DNA from 3 places in the Ensifer sp. 22521 genome. Region 1 is predicted to be linked to each of the others. Evidence: riboswitches for the same ligand, from Rfam matches in the RefSeq annotation. Region 1 holds a riboswitch; each other region holds the start of a gene.
What was found. A riboswitch is a leader RNA that binds a small molecule or an ion and turns the genes downstream of it on or off. The one in region 1 is predicted to bind cobalamin.
Positions count from the first base shown of each region.

Region 1 (6,619 bases):
CAGGCGAGCATGATGACGATGACGAGGCCGAAGATGGTGAGCAGCGTGTTGCCGATGGCGTAGGGCATGCCGTAGCCAAGCGCCGGCACCTTGCTCTTGGCCGCCTCCTGGATCATGCCGAGCGCTGCGGTCGTGGTCCTGACGCCGGCGCAGGCGCCAAACAGGATCGCCGGGTGGAACTTGAAGACATAGTGGCCGATCAGCACCGAGGCGATCATCGGGATGGAGGTTGCAACGACTCCCCAGATGAACAGCGAAATGCCAACCTCCTGGAGGCCTGCGACGAAGCCCGGTCCGGCGCCGATACCGACCACGGCGATGAAGATGTTGAGGCCGAGCGTGTTCAACAGCCACAGCGCCGGCGACGGGATGCGGCCGAAGGCGGGGTAGGTGGTGCGCAGCCAGCCGAGCACGAGACCGGCAAGCAGGGCGCCGCCTGACGTGGATAGCCCGATCGGAATACCGCCGATCGTTATCGTCAGCGCCCCGATCATCGCGCCGATGAAGAGACCCCAGCCGAGGAAGGCGATGTCGGTGGTTTCGACCGGGCGATCGGCAAAGCCGAGAGCCTTGATCGCCGCTTCGACGTGCCTCCTTGCGCCGCCGATGGTGACGATGTCGCCACGCTCGACGGTCGTGCCGGGAAGGACCGGGATCTCGACCAGCGAGCGCACGATCTTGCGGGCATAAACGCCGCGCGCCCAATCCATCGTGCTGACTTCGGCGAGTGTCTTTCCGGCCAGCGCCTTGCTGGTCACGTAGACGTCGACGATCTCGGCCTCCGCGTTCAAAAGCTCCTTGTCCTCGACCTCCGTCAGCTTGCTGTCCAGGTTTTCGACGAGCAGGGCGCGCCGGCCGGAGAAGGCGACGACGTCGCCCGGCTGCAGCACGGTGTTGCCGTCTGCTTCGATGATCTGATCCCCACGGCGCAGGCGCTCGACGAAGACGCGAATGCCGGGAAGCAGGTTCTTGACCGGCGTTCCGGTTAGCCCGCTTGCTTCGTCGATCCGATAGGCCCGAAGGCCGAAGTCGTGATAGGCGCGGGTGATGCCGGGTTCGCTGCTCTCGGTGCCGCCGCCGAGCTTGGCCTCATACTCCTTGCAGGCCGCCGGAAGATCGATGCCTAGAAGTTTTGGGCCAAGCTGGGCGAGGATGATGGCAGAGCCGATCGTGCCCCAGATGTAGGTGACCGCATAGGCAATCGGAATCTGGTCGGCAAAGGTCTTGGCCTGCTCCGGCGTCAGCCCGAGCGAATTGATCTGGTCGGTCGCAACGCCGATCGCCGCCGAGATCGTCTGCGAGCCGGCATACATGCCGGCGCCGTAGCCAAGCGGAAGCCCAGCGATCAGCGCGCAGAGATAGGGAACGATGAGGCACAGCACCAGGACAGACAGCGCAAACGCGATCTGTTTCGGCCCATCGGTGCTCAAGCCGCGCACGAATTGCGGGCCGACACCGTAGCCGACGGCGAACAGGAAGATCAGGAACAAGGTGGACTTCAGATCACCGGAAACCTGGACGCCCAGCTGCCCGATGAGGACGCCCGCCAGGAGCGTGGCGGTGACGTTTCCGAGATTGAACCCCGCGACCTTGATGGGTCCGATCAGGAAACCGATGCCGAGGGCGAGGAAGACAGCGACCGGAGGATAGGTCCGAAGCGTCTCGACGAAGAAGTCAATTGGATTCACTGCCATCCCCTTTAGAAAGTTGCGTTGCCATCACTTCATTTCGGGACCTGCGCGGCTAAGTTGATTTTATCGGTGGCTTGTGGATGCCCAATCCTAGCTTTGGCAATTGTCGCTTCGGCTGCTGATTTTCTCAACGGCCTTGGGGTTACGTGAGCGTAACGTACGTTAAATTTCCGGCTTTTGCGCGCAGTGGGGGCTGATGAGCGCTGCGCGGCACCGGTCCGAAAGCGTCGGGCCGGGCGGTCGTGCGAAGGCAAGTTCGAGAGGGTGGCGGCGCGCCGGTCCCGATGAAGGTACACGGTCCCACCACGGCGGATTTCGCCGGCTATTCAACTCTGGCGTTGTATTTTTATGTTATCGCATAACGGATGGACATGACGAAACGCCGCATGTCGATGGACCCGGAGCACATGCCCCGCAGTTGCTTCATCCGCGCGCCGCGAAGCTTGAAGTGACGGGGGCGCTCATCCGTTCGTTTCACGAGCAAGGCCGGCAATTGCGGCCAGTCTTGCGCTCCGCTTCAGATGGCGACGCCTTCGAGTGCTATGATCCGTGTCCTGGCACAGCGCTCACGGATCGTCTTCAGGCGCTGATACTCCGGCGATTGGTACCAGGAGAGCAAGGCTTGCATGTCCGGGAACTCGAGGATGACGAGCCGGTGCGGTTCCCAGTCGCCTTCAAGCACCCGGGTTGCGCCACCGCGGCCGAGATAGCGCCCGCCATAGCGGGCCTCCGTCGCCGGCACCTCTCTTTTGTATTCCTCGAAGGTCGCTGCATCGGTGATATCGACATCGGCGATCAAATAGGCAGCCATGGCAGAGCTCCTTTCCCGACAAGCCAAGGAGCAAGGATACGCCGGTCGTCGCCGTCAGGCGAGACTCTCGCCCGCGGCGGCCGGCAGGGTGACTTAGGATCATTACCTTGTTGATTGTTGTTATGTTATTTTATAACAGTCAGTATATGACGAAACGCCGCATGTTGATAGATCCCGGCCGCCCGACCCCATCGGTTGTATCCGCTGCCGATTCATGCGAGGAAGAGCGCGATGGTGCTGCGTCCGCGACAATGCGGAGGCGGCTGAAAAGGGAACACGGAACGGACGACCCTGACGGGACCGAAACCGTGGCTGCCCCCGCAACTGTGAGCGGACAGCGCATTCACACCATGTCACTGGCCAATGGCCGGGAAGACGTGGATGCGCCGCGACCCGCGAGCCAGGAGACCTGCCATCGAACCGATCAACCACAACGGACGGGGTGTTCCGATGGAAAAGAACTGGCTTTCGCGCGACGGTCATCCGTCATCCTACCGCTTCGCCATCTCTTGCCGTCAGTCCGGCGGAGAGAGAAAATGGCTGAGCCGACTTCCCGACAGCATAAGATAACGGTCTGCACCGATTGCCGTTTTACCGGCGGCCCCTGCATGCCGGGCGCCGAGCTGATAAAGCGTCTTAACCGCAGCATTGCCGCGCTCGGCGAGCCGCTCGATCGTGATTTCTCGATTGCCGGCACGGTCTGCATGGCGGCATGTACGCGCCCCTGCACCATCGCCTTCCAGGCGACGGGCAAGGCGACCTATCTCTTTGGCGACATTTCGCCGGAAGAGGACATCGACGATCTCGTCCGCTTTGCCGCCACCTATGTGGAGCGCGGCGACGGCATGACGCGGGCTGCCGAACGGCCGCGCGGGCTGAAGGGCAAGACGCTCGCCCGCATCCCGGCGGCCATGCTCGTCTCCGAAGACGTTGCGGGCCATTTCCAATGAGCGCGACACGCATGCGCTCAAGCGCGTTTGGTGCGTCGGGGATGGACGCGTGGCGCTGCCGGGGTGGGATCAGACCATGACCTGCACCGCAACAGGAGCCGCCCTTCGCGTTAAGGGGCTTTGCTGGGGGCCGCGCCCGGGGCTGACCCTGGTCGACGACATGGACTTCGCGATCGAGGCGGGCAGCCGGCTTGCGATCCTCGGGCCGAACGGGGCCGGCAAGACCTCGCTCTTACGCTGCCTTTACCGGGCGGTGCAGCCGAATGCGGGCCGCATCGAGGTCGACGGCGTCGACCTGTGGTCGATTTCGGCGCGCGAAGCGGCGAAAACGATCGCCGTCGTGCTTCAGGAAATGCCCGGCGATTTTCCCTTCAGCGTGCGCGACGTGGTGATGATGGGCCGCATCCCGCGGCGGGAGGGGCTCAACGGCTGGACGGACACCGACCGCGAGCGGGTGCAGCATGCACTCTCCCATCTCGATCTCGCCCATCTGGCCGGCCGCCAGTTCTCGACGCTCTCGGGCGGCGAGAAACAGCGGGTGCTGATTGCCCGGGCGCTTGCCCAGGAGCCGCGCATCATCATCCTCGATGAGCCGACCAACCATCTCGACATCCGCCACCAGCTCGAAATCCTCGAGCTGTTGCAGACGTTGAAGCTGACGATCGTATCGACGCTGCACGACATCAATCTCGCCGCCGAATTCGCGACTGACGTGGCGATCGTGACGGCGGGGCGGCTCATCGCCTTTGGCACACCCGACGCGGTGCTGAGCCCGCGGGCGCTGTCCTCCGCCTTCGGTGTCACCGCCACCGCCCACAGCACCGCCGTTGCCGGCACCGCCCGTTTCTCCTTTTCACTTCCTCGACAGGGATCCATTTCATGAAGATCAACATTGCCTCCTCTGCCTTCCTGTTTCTCATCGCCACTGCTGTGCCGGCGCTCGCCTATCCGGTTACCGTCAAGAGCTGCAACCGCGAGGTGACCTTCGATGCTGCGCCGAAGCGGGCGATCGCCAACGACGTCAATCTGATCGAGATGATGCTGGCGCTGAAGCTGCAGGACCACATGGTCGGCTACACCGGCGTTTCCGGCTGGAAGACGCTGGATGAAAAGCTGCGCGAAGGTGTGAAGGAACTGCCGGAGCTTGCGGAGAAATATCCGACCAAGGAAGTGCTCCTCAACGCCGACGCCGATTTCTTCTTCGCCGGCTGGAACTACGGCATGAAGGTCGGCGGCGAGGTGACGCCCGAGACCTTGGCGCCGTTCAAGATCGGCGTCTACGAACTGACCGAATCCTGCATCCATGTCATGGCCAGGGAAAAGCCTACGATGGACGACATGTTCGTCGATCTCCTCAACCTCGGCCGCATCTTCGGGGTCGAGGATCGCGCCGAGGCGCTGGTCGACGGCTACCGCCGCCAACTGGCCGCGATCACCGAGGCAAATGCCGGCCGTGAAAAGCCGACGCGCGTCTTCGTCTATGATTCCGGCGAGGAAAAGCCCTTCACATCAGGCCGCTTCGGCATCCCGACGGCGATGATCGAGGCGGCCGGTGGCGCCAACATCATGGACGACGTCGACAAGAGCTGGGTGGAGGTCTCCTGGGAGCCGGTGATCGATCGCAATCCGGAGGTCGTGGTGATCGTCAACTACGGCGAGGTGAAAGCCGAGGACAAGATCGCCTTCATGAAGAACAATCCGGCCTTCGCCACTATCGATGCGGTGAAAAACGACCGCTTCGTGGTGCTCGATTATGTCGAGGCGACGCCGGGGCCGCGCAACATCGACGCCATCGCCCGGCTCGCCAAGGTCTTTCACGGCGAGGGCCTGTAACCGATGCTGGCTGAGGATACGTCGCCTGGTCCCGCTGCCGTTTCGCGGGTTGTTCCCGTTCGGGTGATCCGCGGCGGGGTCGGGGTGTTTGCGGCGTTGCTGCTGCTTCTCCTGACCGTGACCGCGGGCGTGTCGCTCGGCTCGGCGCCGATCCCGGTCACCACCGTCTGGTCGATCGTCGCAAGCAAGCTCGCGCCCGGCAGCGTCGAGGCCTTCTGGTCGGCGGGGCGTGAAAGCATCGTCTGGGACGTGCGCCTGCCGCGGGTCATGCTGGCGGGGCTTGTCGGCGCCGGATTGGCGCTGACGGGTGCGGTGCTGCAATCGGTCACGCGCAATCCGCTTGCCGATCCGCATCTGCTTGGCGTCTCCTCGGGTGGCGCGCTCGGGGCGATTGTCGCACTGCTCCACACCGGAATGATCCTCGGTCTTCTCACGGTGCCGCTCTTTGCCTTTGGCGGCGCGCTGCTGGCAACCGTACTGGTCGCCTTCGTTTCCCGCGCTCTAGGCACCAGTGCCGATCGCCTGGTGCTTGCCGGCGTCGCCGTCGCCTTCGTGCTGACGTCGATCGGCAATCTCATGATCTTCCTGGGGGATCCGCGGGCGACGCACACGGTGATCTTCTGGATGCTCGGAGGCCTTGGCCTGGCGCAATGGCCGCATCTCATCTATCCGGCGCTCGTGCTGTCAGTCTCGCTCGGCTGGCTGGTCGTCCGGTCGCGGGAGATCAACGCGCTTGCCATGGGCGACGAGACGGCGATGACGCTCGGCATTCCCGTGCGCCGCTTCCGTCTGACGCTCTTCGTCGTCACTGCGCTCCTGACCGGGGTCATGGTGGCCTTTTCCGGAGCGATCGGCTTCGTCGGGCTGATGGTGCCGCACTTCGTGCGGCTTTTCGCTGGCAGCGACAATGTGCGGGTCATCCCGCTCTCGGCCTTCTTTGGCGCCTTGACGCTGATCATGGCCGACCTCGTCGCCCGCGTCATCATGGCGCCGGAGGACATGCCGATCGGCGTCGTTACCGGCATTGTCGGCGGCATCGCCTTTGTTGCCATCCTCACGCGGCGCGCGTAAGGCGTGTATCGACATTGGGCATGCATGGAAATGGGCCGGTTCGCGCCTATGTTTTAGCGCATGCATGGCTGCCGATCAGGCCTTGAAAGGGGCAGGACCGGCAGAAGAGCGGTGCGAGGGAGCAAATGACGAACGAAGTTGAAATCTGCACGCCGGATGACGTTTTGAATTTCTGGTTCGGCGAGCTCACCTATGACGACTGGTTCACGATGAGCGGCGAACTGGATAAGGCCTGCATTCGTCGTTTCCAGGCATCGCACCTG
Region 1 covers NZ_JBQENM010000019.1:115,877-122,495, reverse strand. Annotated here, with positions in the region: gene aspT (aspartate-alanine antiporter) at 1-1,688, opposite strand, end outside; gene ACTJKE_RS25620 (DUF1330 domain-containing protein) at 2,209-2,502, opposite strand; cobalamin riboswitch at 2,718-2,933, shown strand; gene ACTJKE_RS25615 (DUF1636 family protein) at 3,039-3,452, shown strand; gene ACTJKE_RS25610 (ABC transporter ATP-binding protein) at 3,529-4,335, shown strand; gene ACTJKE_RS25605 (ABC transporter substrate-binding protein) at 4,332-5,285, shown strand; gene ACTJKE_RS25600 (FecCD family ABC transporter permease) at 5,289-6,356, shown strand; gene ACTJKE_RS25595 (DUF924 family protein) at 6,482-6,619, shown strand, end outside.

Region 2 (6,619 bases), on a different contig from region 1:
CTCGTCGCGCTTCAGCTGGCCTATGCCGTGTTCGGCCGAGATCGAGCCGTTATATCTCAGAACGATACCGTGCACGATCGCGTTGATCTCGCGCCAGCGATCGAGGAAGGCCTGCTTGTCGGCGCCGACCGGCTGCGAAATGTTGTAGTGGATGTTGCCGTCGCCCATGTGGCCGAAAGAGCAGATGCGCGCGCCTGGGATCGCCTTCATGACGGCGGCGTCCGCCTCCTTCATAAACGCAGGAATGCTGGAAACGGGCACTGAGACGTCGTGCTTGATCGAGCCGCCCTCGGGTTTCTGCGCCGGCGACATGCTTTCGCGCACATGCCACAGCGCCTTGCCTTGCGTCTCGTTGGCGGCGATCACGGCGTTTTCGACGAGACCGGCGGCAAAGCCCTGTTCCAGGAGGTCGTTGACCATGCGCTCGGCGCTTTCGGCCGAATCCGAGGTCGAGATGTCGATCAGCGCGTACCAAGGATGGACGGTGTCCATCGGGTCGCGAACGCCGGGAATATGTTTCGTCGTGAATTCGACGCCGAGGCGCGGCATCAGCTCGAAGCCGGTCAGCGCCGGCCCGCAAAGGCTGGCGGCCTTTTCGAAGAGAGCGAGCGCATGCTCCACACTGCCGACACCGGCGAAGGCTACCTGATGTCCAAGCGGTTTCGGGAATAGCTTGAGCACCGCGCCGGTGATGACGCCGAGCGTGCCCTCGGCGCCGATGAAGAGGTCGCGCAGGTCGTAGCCGGTATTGTCCTTCTTCAGCCGGCGCAGCCCGTCCCAAATTTCGCCGGTTGGCAACACGACCTCGAGGCCGAGGCAGAGCTGGCGCATGTTGCCATAGGCGAGCACCGCCGTGCCGCCGGCATTGGTGGAGAGATTGCCGCCGATACGCGCGGAGCCTTCCGATCCGAGCGACAGCGGGAACAGGCGATTGTGATCGTCCGCTGCCTTCTGGATGTCGGCGAGAATGCATCCGGCGTCCGCGACGATCACGTTGCCGACCGGATCCACGTCGCGAATCCGGTTCAGCCGTTCGAGCGAAAGCACGATGTCCGCTTTGCCTTCCCGCGGGATCTGTCCGGCCACGTGGCCGGTGTTGCCGCCCTGCGGTACGATCGCGGTGCGGGTCGCGCTGGCGAGTTTCATGATGCGAGAGACTTCGTCGACCGAACCGGGGCGAAGCACCATCGGCGTCGTGCCGCGAAAGAGCCCGCGGGATTCGACGAGATAGCGCGCCTTGTCCGCTTCGGCGGTGAGCGCATTGGCGCTGCCGACGATCTCGACGAAGGAGGCGATGAGTTCAGGAGAGGGAAGGGTCGTCATGAGTCTGCCTTCGCACTGCGCTTGAGCGCGCTATCGGATCGGTCGATCTGAAGACACGATCCTCGGTTCCTATCGGCTGCGATCATAACCGCAATCGCGGCCGTCCGGTGAGGGCGGGGTGCGGAGGAGAAGCCGCACGCGATCTCACCCTCGCGGCGCCGCCGCACGCTGCAGCCGGTCGATGATCGCTTCTCCCAATCCTTCCGAAGGGATCGGCCCGAAGGCGATCGTCGCAGCGCCACTGGCGTCGGCCCGCTTCATGTAGTCGAAGAGATTGGCTGCCGCTTCGTGAAGATTTCCGGTCGGGCTGAGATCGAGAACGATGGCCGCCTGTTCCTCGCCGGCGATCCGGCCGCCGCCGAAGCGGATCAAGGCCTCGCCCGCACGCACATCGGCAACATCGAGCCTGACGGCCGCGCCGGGCGCGTAGTGGGAGGCCAGCATGCCCGGCGCCTCGATCGTTGCTCCCGCCGTTTCCGGTCGGATCACCGGACGATCGAGCAGGCGCTCGATTTCTGCGGCATCGAGGCCGCCGGGGCGGAGCAGCCGGATCTCGTCGCCATCGACCTTGATGATCGTGGACTCCAAGCCGATTTCGGCCGGGCCTGCGTCGAGGATCAGTTTCAGCTTTTCGCCGAGATCCGCATCGACATGGACCGCACTGGTCGGGCTGATCTTGCCCGAGGTGTTGGCGCTGGGCGCTGCGAGCGGCCGCCCGAAGCGGGCGATCACCCGGCGCGAAAAGCCGTCGGGCATGCGGATGCCAAGCGTGTCGAGGCCGGCCGAGGCCAGCGCATGCACGCTGCTATCGGGCCGCTGCGGCAAGATCAGCGTCAGGGGTCCGGGCCAGAAGGTTTCCGCCAGGCGTCGGGAAATCGGGTCGAAGCGCACATGGGCCTCGGCCATCGCCATGTCGGAGACATGCGAGATCAGCGGATTGAAGCGCGGCCGGCCCTTCATCTCGTAGATGCGGCTGATCGCATCGGGATTGGTGGCGTCGGCGGCAAGGCCATAGACGGTTTCGGTGGGAATGGCGACCGGTTCGCCTTCGGCAAGAACGGCGCAGGCGCGTTCGATCGCGCGGTCCGGTTCCCTGCCTGTGTCGATGATCTCTGCCATGCCGTTTCCTTTCCGACGCTTCCTTAACGGACGTGCCGGGAAAACAGAACGATTTTTTTGGGGGCGTTCGGTTGCTGCCTCAGAGACTGCGGATGATGCGGCGCAGCGCGGAGTCCCGGGCACCCAGCATCAGCACGTTCTTGAGAGCAACCTTGGGGTCGTCCGTGCGGAAGAGGAGCCCGTTGTCGCGGACGTTGCGGTTGATGACCATCTGTCCGTCTTCGGCGTTCGGCTCGATCGCGACCGCGAAATACATGCGGGAATAGCCGCTCTGGATACGGTCGAAGAAATGCGTCTCATCACCAAGGTCGCTGAAGAAATTGGCGAAGTAGAACGACCAGGTGATGTCCTTGGAAGGCGTGACCGCCGTCCGCGCCGCCGTCACATGGCAATAGCCGAGATGCGGCTTGCCGACGAGCGTGCGGTGAAAAATCAGCTTGGGAAACTGGATCGAGGCATGAAAGCCGTTGATCCGCTTGTGCGTCGTGTCACCGGCGGTCGCGAGCTTCTTGCCGGTCCTGTCCGCGACTTCTTCGTAGCTCAGATACCGTCGCTCGCTCGGCAGCCATTGCCGGCGGTTGATCCTGCCGGTGCGCAGAAACTCGGTGTGAACGGCCGTCTTCGGCATGACCGCCGGCGGCTTCTCGGCCGCAGCGTCGTAATATCTGAACTTTGCCATGATCGTCAGTGTGCCATCTGCCTGCCGGACATCTTCGTCCGCCGGCAAGCCTAGTGGCTTATGGTTAATGAAGGATTTCCTTTCGTTCGCGGAAGATGCCCCTGCACATTCATGGGAATGTCGCAAACGGGCGAAGCCTTCCTGTGTCTGCGTCATGTCAGTCACAAAAGACGGCATCTGCCAAATTTTTGATCTATCTATATGTTTATAAAGTGAAAAATTCTCGATTCCGTTTCCAGAAGGCGGTTTCGATCGTGTCGTCATTCTGGAATTGAATGTCGCTATCCGGCGCCTGCCGAGGCGCCTTCCGCGCTTACATATCCTTACTCAAGGTGTCGTCTTCCAAAGGGGAAGGCGGAGAATTGGGAAGCCGGTCAAATCCCGGCGCTGCCCCCGCAACGGTGGTGGAGCGAAAGCCTCGGCAAAAGGCCACTGGACGGTTTTCCGTCCGGGAAGGCGCCGGGCTGGTCCTTCGAAGGACGGCTCCTGAGCCCGGAAACCAGCCTTGACAGACATAACCGTAACGGGTTGCGGCGGGCAGCCGGATCGGAGCCTAAGACGCATGGGTGCGCGCCCGTGCGGGTTCCTGTCCTGCCTCTCCGAAACATGGCGCATGAGGACAGGACATGGATACCAAGACCGATATGCTTCGCAAGCTGAAGGGCCGGCGTGACGGCTACAGCCTCGATCGGGCCTTCTACATCGACCCCGACTATTACCGGCAGGACCTGGAAAACATCTGGTATCGGGATTGGCTGTTCATCGGCCACGATTGCGAAATCCCGCGGGCCGGCAACTATTTCACCGTCCAGGTCGGCGACTATCCGGTCGTCATCACCCGCGATCGCCAGGGCACGATCCGCGCGCTCCACAACTCCTGCCGCCACCGCGGCTCCCGCGTCTGCACGCAGCACAAGGGCTCTTCGGCGAAGCTCGTCTGTCCCTATCATCAATGGACCTATGAGCTCGACGGCTCGCTGCTCTTTGCGCGCCAGATGGGCGAGGACTTCGACAAGGCTGCCCACAGCCTGAAGCAGATCCATTGCGAAACGGTCGGCGGCTACATCTTCATCAACCTGTCGGAGACGCCGGCGGATTTCGCCGCCTTCCGCGAGCTGGCATTCCCCTACCTCGCGCCGCACCGGCTGGGAGAGACCAAGGTCGCCTTCGAAAGCACCATCATCGAAAAGGGCAACTGGAAGCTCGTTTGGGAGAACAACCGCGAGTGCTACCACTGCGCCGCCAATCACCCCGAACTCTGCCGGACCTATCCGGAAGCGCCGACCGCGACCGGGGTGCAGGGCGCCAAGGACGATCCGGTGATTGCCGCCCATTGGGCGAAGTGCGAGGCCGAGGGCCTGCCGAGCGAGTTCCGGATGTCGCCGACCGGCCAGTTCCGCGCCGCGCGCATGCCGCTGGTCGATAATGCCGAAAGCTACACCATGTCGGGTGCGCCCGCCGTAAAAAGGGCGCTGTCGGCCGATGTCAGGCAGAAGCAGATCGGCACGCTCCTGATGTTCCACTACCCGACGACCTGGAACCACGTGCTTTCGGATCACGCCATCACCTTCCGCGTGTTGCCGCTGGGGCCGGAACTCACGCAGGTGACAACGAAGTGGCTGGTCCACAAGGACGCGGTCGAAGGTGTCGACTACACGCTCGAGGATCTGACTCATGTCTGGACCGAGACCAACGACCAGGATCGCCAGATCGTCGAGGAAAATGCCTTCGGCATCCGCTCGCCGGCCTATGAGCCCGGTCCGTATTCGCCGGAGCACGAGGGTGGCGTGATGCAGTTCGTCGAATGGTACTGCAAGTTCATGGAGCAGCGCCTGCAGGGCGATGCGGCTCCGCTCTCAAAGGTCGCCTGACATGCAGATGGCGTCCTCCTTCCATCATTTCGACGAACTGCATGTCTGGATCGACCGGCAGCAGATGCTCGAATGCACATCGGCGGTTGTCGAAACCGCCGATGTCATGACCTTCACCTTCCGTGCGGAGAAGCCCGCCTGGTTTCGTTATCTGCCCGGCCAGTTCGTCACCCTCGAATTGCCGGTCGCCGACGAACCGGTCATGCGCACCTACACCCTGTCGTCGACGCCATCGCGACCGCTGTCGATTGCCGTCACGGTGAAGGCGCAGGCCGACAGCGTCGGCACCCGCTGGATGTTCGATCACCTGAAGCCGGGCATGAAGCTCCGGGCTTTTGGACCGCTCGGAGATTTCAGCTTCGTCCGTCATCCCGGCGAAAAGTACCTGTTTATCTCCGCCGGATCCGGCATCACCCCGATGATGTCGATGACGCGCTGGATGGCCGACTGCGTGCCGGAGACCGATGTCACCTTCATCTCCTGCGCGCGCCGGCCGGACGACCTTCTGTTTCGCTCGGAGCTCGAGGTTCTGGCGACACAGATGTCCGGGCTGAACCTCGGCTTCATCGTCGAGGGGCACGAGGCGCGTCACGGCTGGCATGGCCTGCGCGGCCGCATCGACGGTGCCAAGCTACCGTTGCTCGCTCCCGACTTCCAGGAGCGCACGGTGTTCTGCTGCGGTCCGGAACCGTTCATGCGCGGTGTGCGCGAGATGCTGAAGGCAGCCGGCTTCGACATGGCCCGCTATCACGAGGAGAGCTTCCAGCCGGCGGCAGCACCTGCCGCGGAAGAGATCGCCGTGCGCGCCGGTGCCGGCGATGATGGTGAGGTTCAGGCGGCCAAGGTCGCCTTCACCATGAGCGGCAAGGAGGTCGAGGCGAAACCCGGCCAAACGATCCTGCAGACGGCACGCGCCAACGGTGTGAGGATCGGCGCTGCCTGTGAGGGCGGTATCTGCGGCACCTGCCGGGTGATGAAGGTCGCGGGCGAGGTCGAGATGAACCACAATGGCGGTATTCTCGATGACGAGATCGACGAGGGTTACATCCTCGCCTGCTGCTCGCGGCCGCTGGGAGATGTCCAGATCGAAGCCTGAAGGATCAGGGCGTGTTGCAGGGCGCAGGCTTGATTGCAACGCGCCGTAGATTGTCGGCATTGGCAACCGCGCCGATACAACCGCCCTGTGCCGCGTCATCGGCGGCGACCGCCACCTGTAGGGCGCGCTCGTGGCGAGCGAAGTCGATCGAGCCCGTCACCAGCCTGTCGACGCCGCTGCCGGCGCCGCTCGTGGCACCGGCACGGCTGACGAGCAGCGGCTCGCCAAGCGTTGCGGAGGCCCGTGCGACCGCGTGCATGCCCGTCCCCTGCTCGGCTTGAGCAACGAGGGTGAGCGGCAATGGCTTTTCAGGCAGCAAGGCACCCTGCGCCCAAATCGCTTTCAGCGCCAGCGGCGACTTTGCAGCGACATTCACGTCGATATCGTCGAGCGTCCCTGGCACGCGGTAGGGGCAACGCCGTTTGCCGCAATTGATGCCGGACGAGAACTGCCACAACGCATAGCTTTCCCAATTGCCCATCGGGAAGACCTGGCGGATATCCGGCTTGTAGCGCGCGTACCAGAGCGGCA
Region 2 covers NZ_JBQENM010000001.1:232,607-239,225, forward strand. Annotated here, with positions in the region: gene ACTJKE_RS01055 (FAD-binding oxidoreductase) at 1-1,323, opposite strand, end outside; gene ACTJKE_RS01060 (L-threonylcarbamoyladenylate synthase) at 1,468-2,442, opposite strand; gene ACTJKE_RS01065 (DUF6656 family protein) at 2,522-3,121, opposite strand; cobalamin riboswitch at 3,435-3,643, shown strand; gene ACTJKE_RS01070 (aromatic ring-hydroxylating oxygenase subunit alpha) at 3,748-4,992, shown strand; gene ACTJKE_RS01075 (hybrid-cluster NAD(P)-dependent oxidoreductase) at 4,994-6,088, shown strand; partial or broken gene ACTJKE_RS01080 (glycoside hydrolase family 25 protein) at 6,234-6,619, opposite strand, start outside.
Region 2: another riboswitch for cobalamin. It lies ahead of ACTJKE_RS01070 (aromatic ring-hydroxylating oxygenase subunit alpha); the one in region 1 lies ahead of ACTJKE_RS25615 (DUF1636 family protein).

Region 3 (6,619 bases), on a different contig from region 1:
AGAGCCTTGCCTATCAGGACTTTTTCGCAATCGGCATGACGGACCGGATTCGGGCGGCACATCTGATCGCCTTCTACAGCCGCCAGCTGAGTGTGGTTCTCGGCGCGCTCTATCTTGGCGCGGGTCTTCAGGCGCAGATCGCCGGGCTTCGCTTCGAAGAGTGGACCCGCCTTCACCAAGATCGGGAAGTTGCCGGCAAGCGTTATCATTTCCGCCTCGGTGTGGCGGAAGGGCCGCAGCATGCCGAAGGCATCAGCGCTTTCGAGCGCGGCTTCACGGCCCATCTGGCGCCGGTCATCGCGGTCCTGAAAAAGCGCACCGGGCTTTCTTCCGGGGCGCAGTGGCGGCTGGCAGCGGATTCCCTTGCCGGAGCGTTCCTGGAGATCGGTCGCGCGATCGGTGACGAGGCGCGCGGCATGGCCGAGGCGCTTGCGATCGTCAAGCGGCGGGGCTCGCGGTTGTTCTCGGAAGAGCTCTGCTACGAGGAGATCTCCGCGGTCGATCCGGCAAGCGGCGCGCAACTGTCGCGCCAATATCGGATCCGTTGCGGCTGTTGCCTCTACTTCCAAACGGAGGGTGGCAGCTTCTGCGATACCTGCGTCCTGCTGGAGCCGGACGATCGCCGCGCGCGGCTGGCCGCGCATCTCATGCAAAACGGCGGGGCCTGAACCCCGCCGTCGTTTGTTCAGGTGCCCATGGGGGGGCGTGATCGGCCGGATCAGTTTGCTCTCGCGAAACGCTCGTTGATGAAGCCGGAGACGACGCCAAGCACGATCCAGAAGGCGAGCGTGGTGGCGAGTGCGGCAACCGCAAACTCGGCGCCGAGTACGGCCGGAACGTTGCTCGTAATATCGACCGGCTGCGGCGCGCCGTAGACATGGGGTGCTGCGATCAGCACCAGGCCTGCGACCTTGGAGACGATCTCCTCGCGCAGGACGACGAGATAGAGACCGACTGCGGAGAGGGCGACGGTTGCCAGCCACCAGGTCTGGCGGTCGCCGAGTTCGGCGGCCGGGAAACCCGGCAGTTCCGGCGGCAGGCCGATTGCCGGCAGCATGTGCACGGCGAGCCAGCCGCAGGCGCCCCAGAGCGCGCCGTTCCGGAGCGTGATCGGGTAACCGATCACCAGGCTGACGCCGGCCAGGAGCAGGCCGAAGCCGGAGCCGGTGACGAGGTTGGCAATGAGTGTGCCGGAGAACCGGCTCATACCGAACATGATGCCGCCTTCCTCGTGTTCGCCCTCATGCGCATAGGCTGGCGTGATCGGCGACAGGGCATCGAGCATGGCGGAAAGCGGTGAGACCGCCTTCAGCGACGAATGCTGGTCATGGCCCTCGGCGGCGGGTTGCGTCGTTCCAGGCTGTGCAGCGGGCTGTTCGGTTGCGGCCGGAGCCTCGCCTTCGAATTCCTCCGCATGCAGGATCAGCGGGGTTACCCGAAATTCCTGGGCGCCGGTCATGAAGACACCGGCAATCAGTCCAGCCACGATCGCGGCCAGAAGCGTTCTGACAATCATCTTGAATTCCCTCGATAACGGCAAAAGCCACGCGCTGCGGCGTGGTTTGCAAGCCTTCCCGTTCTGTCATGCGGACGGCCGTTGCGCGCCGGACGAACCGGCATGCACAAACACCGACATCCGGCACAGGCCGGATGCGTTCATGTCCGCAGACACTTCGATGCGGAACGTGAGTTACGTTCCGGAACATCGTCTTAGTGGCAGGGGAAGCCGTAGGAGTGGCGGGTGTCGTGCGCGGTGTCGTGCAGCACTGCCGAGTTGGCAAGGCCGGCGCCGAAGACGAGGAATGCGCCGATGAAGAGCGCGATGACGCCAGCGGTCAGACGATCGCTGAGGGAGAGCGGAATGCTCGAAACAGTAGACGTAGCCATGACAACCTCCGTGATGGCATCGGGAAATTCCCGGTGTGGGCCCTATGCCCGTATCGAGTGGCAGGTTTCCTGGCTCACGGCGCTGGGCGGGAAGCCCTGGATCTGCCTCGCCTTCCCAGATCGACCACCCTCTCGTGGTCTCTTCCAGTGGCTTCTTCCGGATCGCTCCGGAATGGCAGATCGACGTCGCTCTACAGTCGCGGGGTCGGCCGTGATGTGAATGCCCAGCATGGGTCCATCCGTCACGTTCCCGTTTACTCCCGAAACACGTTCGTGTCCCGGGAACCAATCGATCCCAGATGATTAGGAGCGTGTCATGGAGTTGTCAATTGAGCCTGCGCCGCCCGCCGCTTCATCAGCGACAAAATCGCGGAGGATCATCTGCTTGTAGGCCTCGACGATGCGGTCGCCCTCGGTGCGATCGACCGACACGGCAAGCCGCATGGTGCAATCGCCGAGATGCATGATCAGGAAAGCGGCGCTATCAATGGTTTCGCGCGGCGCTTCGGGCACAAGCCTAGCCCAGACATCGGCAAGAAGTTTTCCGCCGGCGCGGCTTTGCAGAAGATCGATCTCGCGCAGCGCCTTGTCGGCCTGCATTGCCGACCAGATGTCGCGCATCACAGGCTCGGCCAGGAACATGTCGTAGTAGATGTCGAACAGCACACAGAAAGCGTCGCGTAGTTCCGCGAGCGATGTGACCTTGGCAAGTTCGGCGGCGATGCACTCGTTGCACACGGCATTGTAGCGCTCGGCCAGCGTGCGCACGATCGCCGCCTTGTCAGGGAAGTACTGGTAGAGCGAGCCGATCGAAATTCCAGCCTTTTCAGCGACTTCGCTCATCCGCATGGCGTCGCTGCCCTTTTCCTGAATGAGCGCCGTCGCGCAGGCAAGGATTTGTTCGACGCGCTCGCGGCTGCGTTTCTGGCTGGGTGTCCGGCGCAGCGCAGTCTCGTCTTCGGCGGGGACCGCGGATGGGCTTGTTTCTGTAATCATGAGTGATGCTCACATTTTGGCTTGACTCTTAAAATACGAGGATTTATCACATTTGCAAATGTGAGAGATGCTCATGTTTGTTGATGAACCTTAGGAGGAAACGATGTCTCAGAAAGTCACACTGGTTTTGGGCGGTACCGGCAAGACGGGGCGGCGGGTGGCTGAGCGCCTTCAAGAGCGGGGTGTTGCGGTGCGCATCGGCGCCCGTTCGGCATCACCGTCCTTCGACTGGACGGACGAGGCGACCTGGGCGCCTGTGCTCGAAAATGTCGATCGCATCTATGTCTGCTACCAGCCCGATCTGGCGGTGCCGGGCTCTGTCGAGACCATCCGCAAGTTCTCAAACCTTGCCGTCGGCGCGGGCATCAGGCGGCTGGTGCTTCTGTCGGGGCGCGGCGAGGACGAGGCGGAAGCGGCCGAGCGCGCGCTGCAGGCCTCCGGCGCCGACTGGACGATCATTCGGGGGAGCTGGTTCTTCGAAAACTTCAACGAAGGCTTCCTGGCCGAGGGGGTCTCAAGCGGTTCGGTCTTCCTGCCCGTGGATACAGTCACCGAGCCTTTCGTCAGCTGCGACGACATCGCTGACGTCGCGGTTGAAGCGCTTCTCGACGATGATCATGTCGGCAAGGTCTATTCTCTGACCGGTCCAAGGCTGATGACCTTTGCCGAAGCCGTGGCCGAGATCGCTGCCGCGGCCAAACGTCCGATCTCCTATCAGGCCATTCCGGTTGCCGACTTCGCCGCGCAATTGCAGGCTGACGGCGTGCCTGATGACTATGTCGAACTCATCCGCTATCTCTTCACCTCGGTGCTCGACGGGCGCAATTCGAGTGTGACGTCCGACGTCGAGCGCGTGCTTGGGCGGCGGCCGCGCGACTTTGCAACTTACGCCCGGGAAACCGCAGCAACTGGCGTTTGGAGTATTGCCGCATGATCCCGCTGATCCCCGCTCTGGCGTTTGCCGCCGCGATCGGTTCCGGCCTGATGGCCGGGCTGTTCTTCATCTTTTCGGTCTGCATCATGCAAGCCTTGTCGCGGCTGCCGCCGGAGCAGGGGATCGCCGCGATGAACGCCATCAATGTCGTCATCCAGAACCCGATCTTCCTCAGCGCCTTCATGGGCACGGCGCTGCTCGGCCTGGCGCTGATCGTCGTCGCGTTCATTTCGGGTGGCGAGGGCCGATGGCTGCTGGCCGCGGGCGGCCTGGCCTATGTCGTCGGCGTGCTTCTGGTGACGATCGTCTTCAACGTGCCGATGAACGACGCACTTGGGGCCGCTGCACCCGGGCAAGCTGCAATCGACCTCTGGCGTGAGCGCTATCTCACCGACTGGGTCTGGTGGAACCACGTTCGCACCTTCGCATCGATCGGTTCGCTGGCGCTCTTCATCCTCGGTTTCGCCCGCACTTGACAAAAAGCGCCGGCAAGGCCGTCATTCCTTGCCGGTGCACCCTTCTGAGGTCTCGTCACCTCGGGCGGTCAGCGCTTGGGGATGCGCGCGTCGTACTGCTCTTCAAGCTCAGCAAACTTGCTCCAGAAGGCTGCAGGCTGCTCTCCTTCCAAAAGGTCGCGCAACAGGTCGAGATGCACGTGCCAGCCGGCGGAGAAGCTCGTCATGATGCCGCGGTTGGCGATCCGGGTATGGGTGACGATCAGCAGCACCTTGTCGCCGCGCGGGCTGAGTTCGAAGCGGACCTCGGAGGGCGTATCCGTGCCTTCGTCCCAGCTATAGGCGAGCAGGCGCGGTGGCTCCCAGGCGAGCACATGCCCGTGCTTGCGAACCTCGCCGGCGTGATCGGCGTATTTTTTCGGCGGTCGATCATCCTCTGTCGTCAGTTCCGAATGGCGGAAGACGTGTTCGACCGCTGCACCCTCGGAAGAGCCGATCGTTCCCGATGCCATCCAGAGCCGGCGCTTGTTTTCCTCTGTCAGATAGGACCAGACCCGCTCGATCGGGCCGGGAAGCAGGCGTTCGATGCGCACCGCATCGGGGGCGATGACGCGGCCGTAATCGGCGCTGGCAAAGGCTGTGGCGGGCGATGTCATGGCTTTTCCTCCGTATCGTTTTGAACAGTTGCGTCGTCGGCGAGAAGCAGCGCCTCAAGTGCGTCAATGCGCGTTCGCCAGAAGGCTTCGTAGTGGCGCATCCACTCCATACCTGCATGCATCGGCGCTGCATCGAGGCGGCATACATGCGTGCGTCCTTTCACTTCGCGGCGCACGAGACCTGCTCCTTCCAGCACCTTGATGTGCTTCGATGCCGCGGCCAGCGAGATCGAGAAGGGGGCCGCAAGCTCGCCGACCAGTCTCTCGCCTTGCGAAAGGTTCTGGAGCATGGCGCGGCGCGTCGGATCCGAAAGCGCGTGGAACACGGCATCGAGATGTTCGTTCTGATATTCAATCATGTTGTTGAATATCACTTTGATTGCGAAGATTGTCAACCGTTTGGTTGAATTTAGTAGTGGCGCGAGAAGGAACCGTCGCGCGGCGGGTCGTCGTGGACATGCCGTCCTTTCCAGGCGGCGAGCGCATCGGAGAGATCGTCGGTCGGCACCATCTGGGCGAACTGTTCGCTTTCCACCAGCAGCCCCTCTGCGATCGACATGTTGAGGCCGCGGGTGACGGCGGTGATGATCGAGCGGATGGCAAGCGGCGAGTAGCCCATGATGCGGTTGGCCAGGTCGCGGGCGGCGGGCATCAGCTCCTCATGGGCGACGACGTGATTGACGAGCCCCATCTCCAACGCGCGTTCCGGCGAAAAATCCTCCCCCGTCAACAGCAGTTCGAGTGCGCGCTTGCGGCCGGCAAGCCGCGGCAGCCGTTGGGTGCCGCCGAAGGTCGGCGGCATGCCGAGCTTGATCTCCGGCTTGGCAAAGCGCGCCCGGTCACTGGCGATCGCCAGATGCACGGCCTCGGTGATCTCGCAGCCGCCGCCGAAGGCGAGCCCGTTGACCGCGGCGATGACCGGCTTCGGAAAGGCTTCGAGCCGCGCCGTCAGCCGCTGGCCGCGGCGGACGAAATCGCGCACGGCCGGGTTTACGCCCGCAGCCACGCTTTCGGAGAACTCGTGGATGTCGCCGCCGGCGGAGAAGGCGCGGTCGCCGGCGCCGGTGATGATCACCGCGCCGACAGCGTCGTTCACTTCGATCGTGTCGAGAAGGACCATGAGCCGGTCGATCAGCTCATAGTTCAGCGCGTTGAGTTTCTCCGGGCGATTGAGGGTCAAGAGGGCGGTCCCCTCGGAAATCTGCATCAGTACGGTCTTGGACATGGTCGCTCTCCGGCTAGGGTTGACGGGGAGAGGCTAGGTGAGCGACGATGCGATGTATATTCACTAGTCGGTATACTTGAGAGATGGCGAAAGCAGAGAAATCAACGCGGGATGCGATCGTCGAAGCGGCGGAAAAGCTCTTCTATGCGGAGGGTATCCGCGCCGTCAGCGTCGATGCCGTGGCGGAAGCGGCGGGGGTGACCAAACGCACCCTCTACTACCATTTCGAAAGCAAGGACGAACTGATCGCCGCCTATCTCGAGGGCCGCGACCAGCCCAATCTCAAGCTCTTCCGGAAGTGGTTCGACACGGCCGAAGGGGAACTGGCCGACAAGGTCGAGGCGATCTTCGTCAAGCTGGCGCGGGCGGCACGTCACCCGAAGTGGAAGGGCTGCGGTTTCCTGCGCACCTCGGCGGAACTGGCCAACATGCCGGGCCATCCGGCAATCCGCATCGGTGCAGCCCA
Region 3 covers NZ_JBQENM010000045.1:18,938-25,556, forward strand. Annotated here, with positions in the region: gene ACTJKE_RS34970 ((2Fe-2S)-binding protein) at 1-668, shown strand, start outside; gene ACTJKE_RS34975 (CbtA family protein) at 719-1,516, opposite strand; gene ACTJKE_RS34980 (CbtB domain-containing protein) at 1,711-1,887, opposite strand; cobalamin riboswitch at 1,930-2,192, opposite strand; gene ACTJKE_RS34985 (TetR family transcriptional regulator) at 2,191-2,883, opposite strand; gene ACTJKE_RS34990 (NAD(P)H-binding protein) at 2,987-3,817, shown strand; gene ACTJKE_RS34995 (anthrone oxygenase family protein) at 3,814-4,293, shown strand; gene ACTJKE_RS35000 (SRPBCC family protein) at 4,362-4,928, opposite strand; gene ACTJKE_RS35005 (ArsR/SmtB family transcription factor) at 4,925-5,287, opposite strand; gene ACTJKE_RS35010 (crotonase/enoyl-CoA hydratase family protein) at 5,338-6,153, opposite strand; gene ACTJKE_RS35015 (TetR/AcrR family transcriptional regulator) at 6,237-6,619, shown strand, end outside.
Region 3: another riboswitch for cobalamin. It lies ahead of ACTJKE_RS34980 (CbtB domain-containing protein); the one in region 1 lies ahead of ACTJKE_RS25615 (DUF1636 family protein).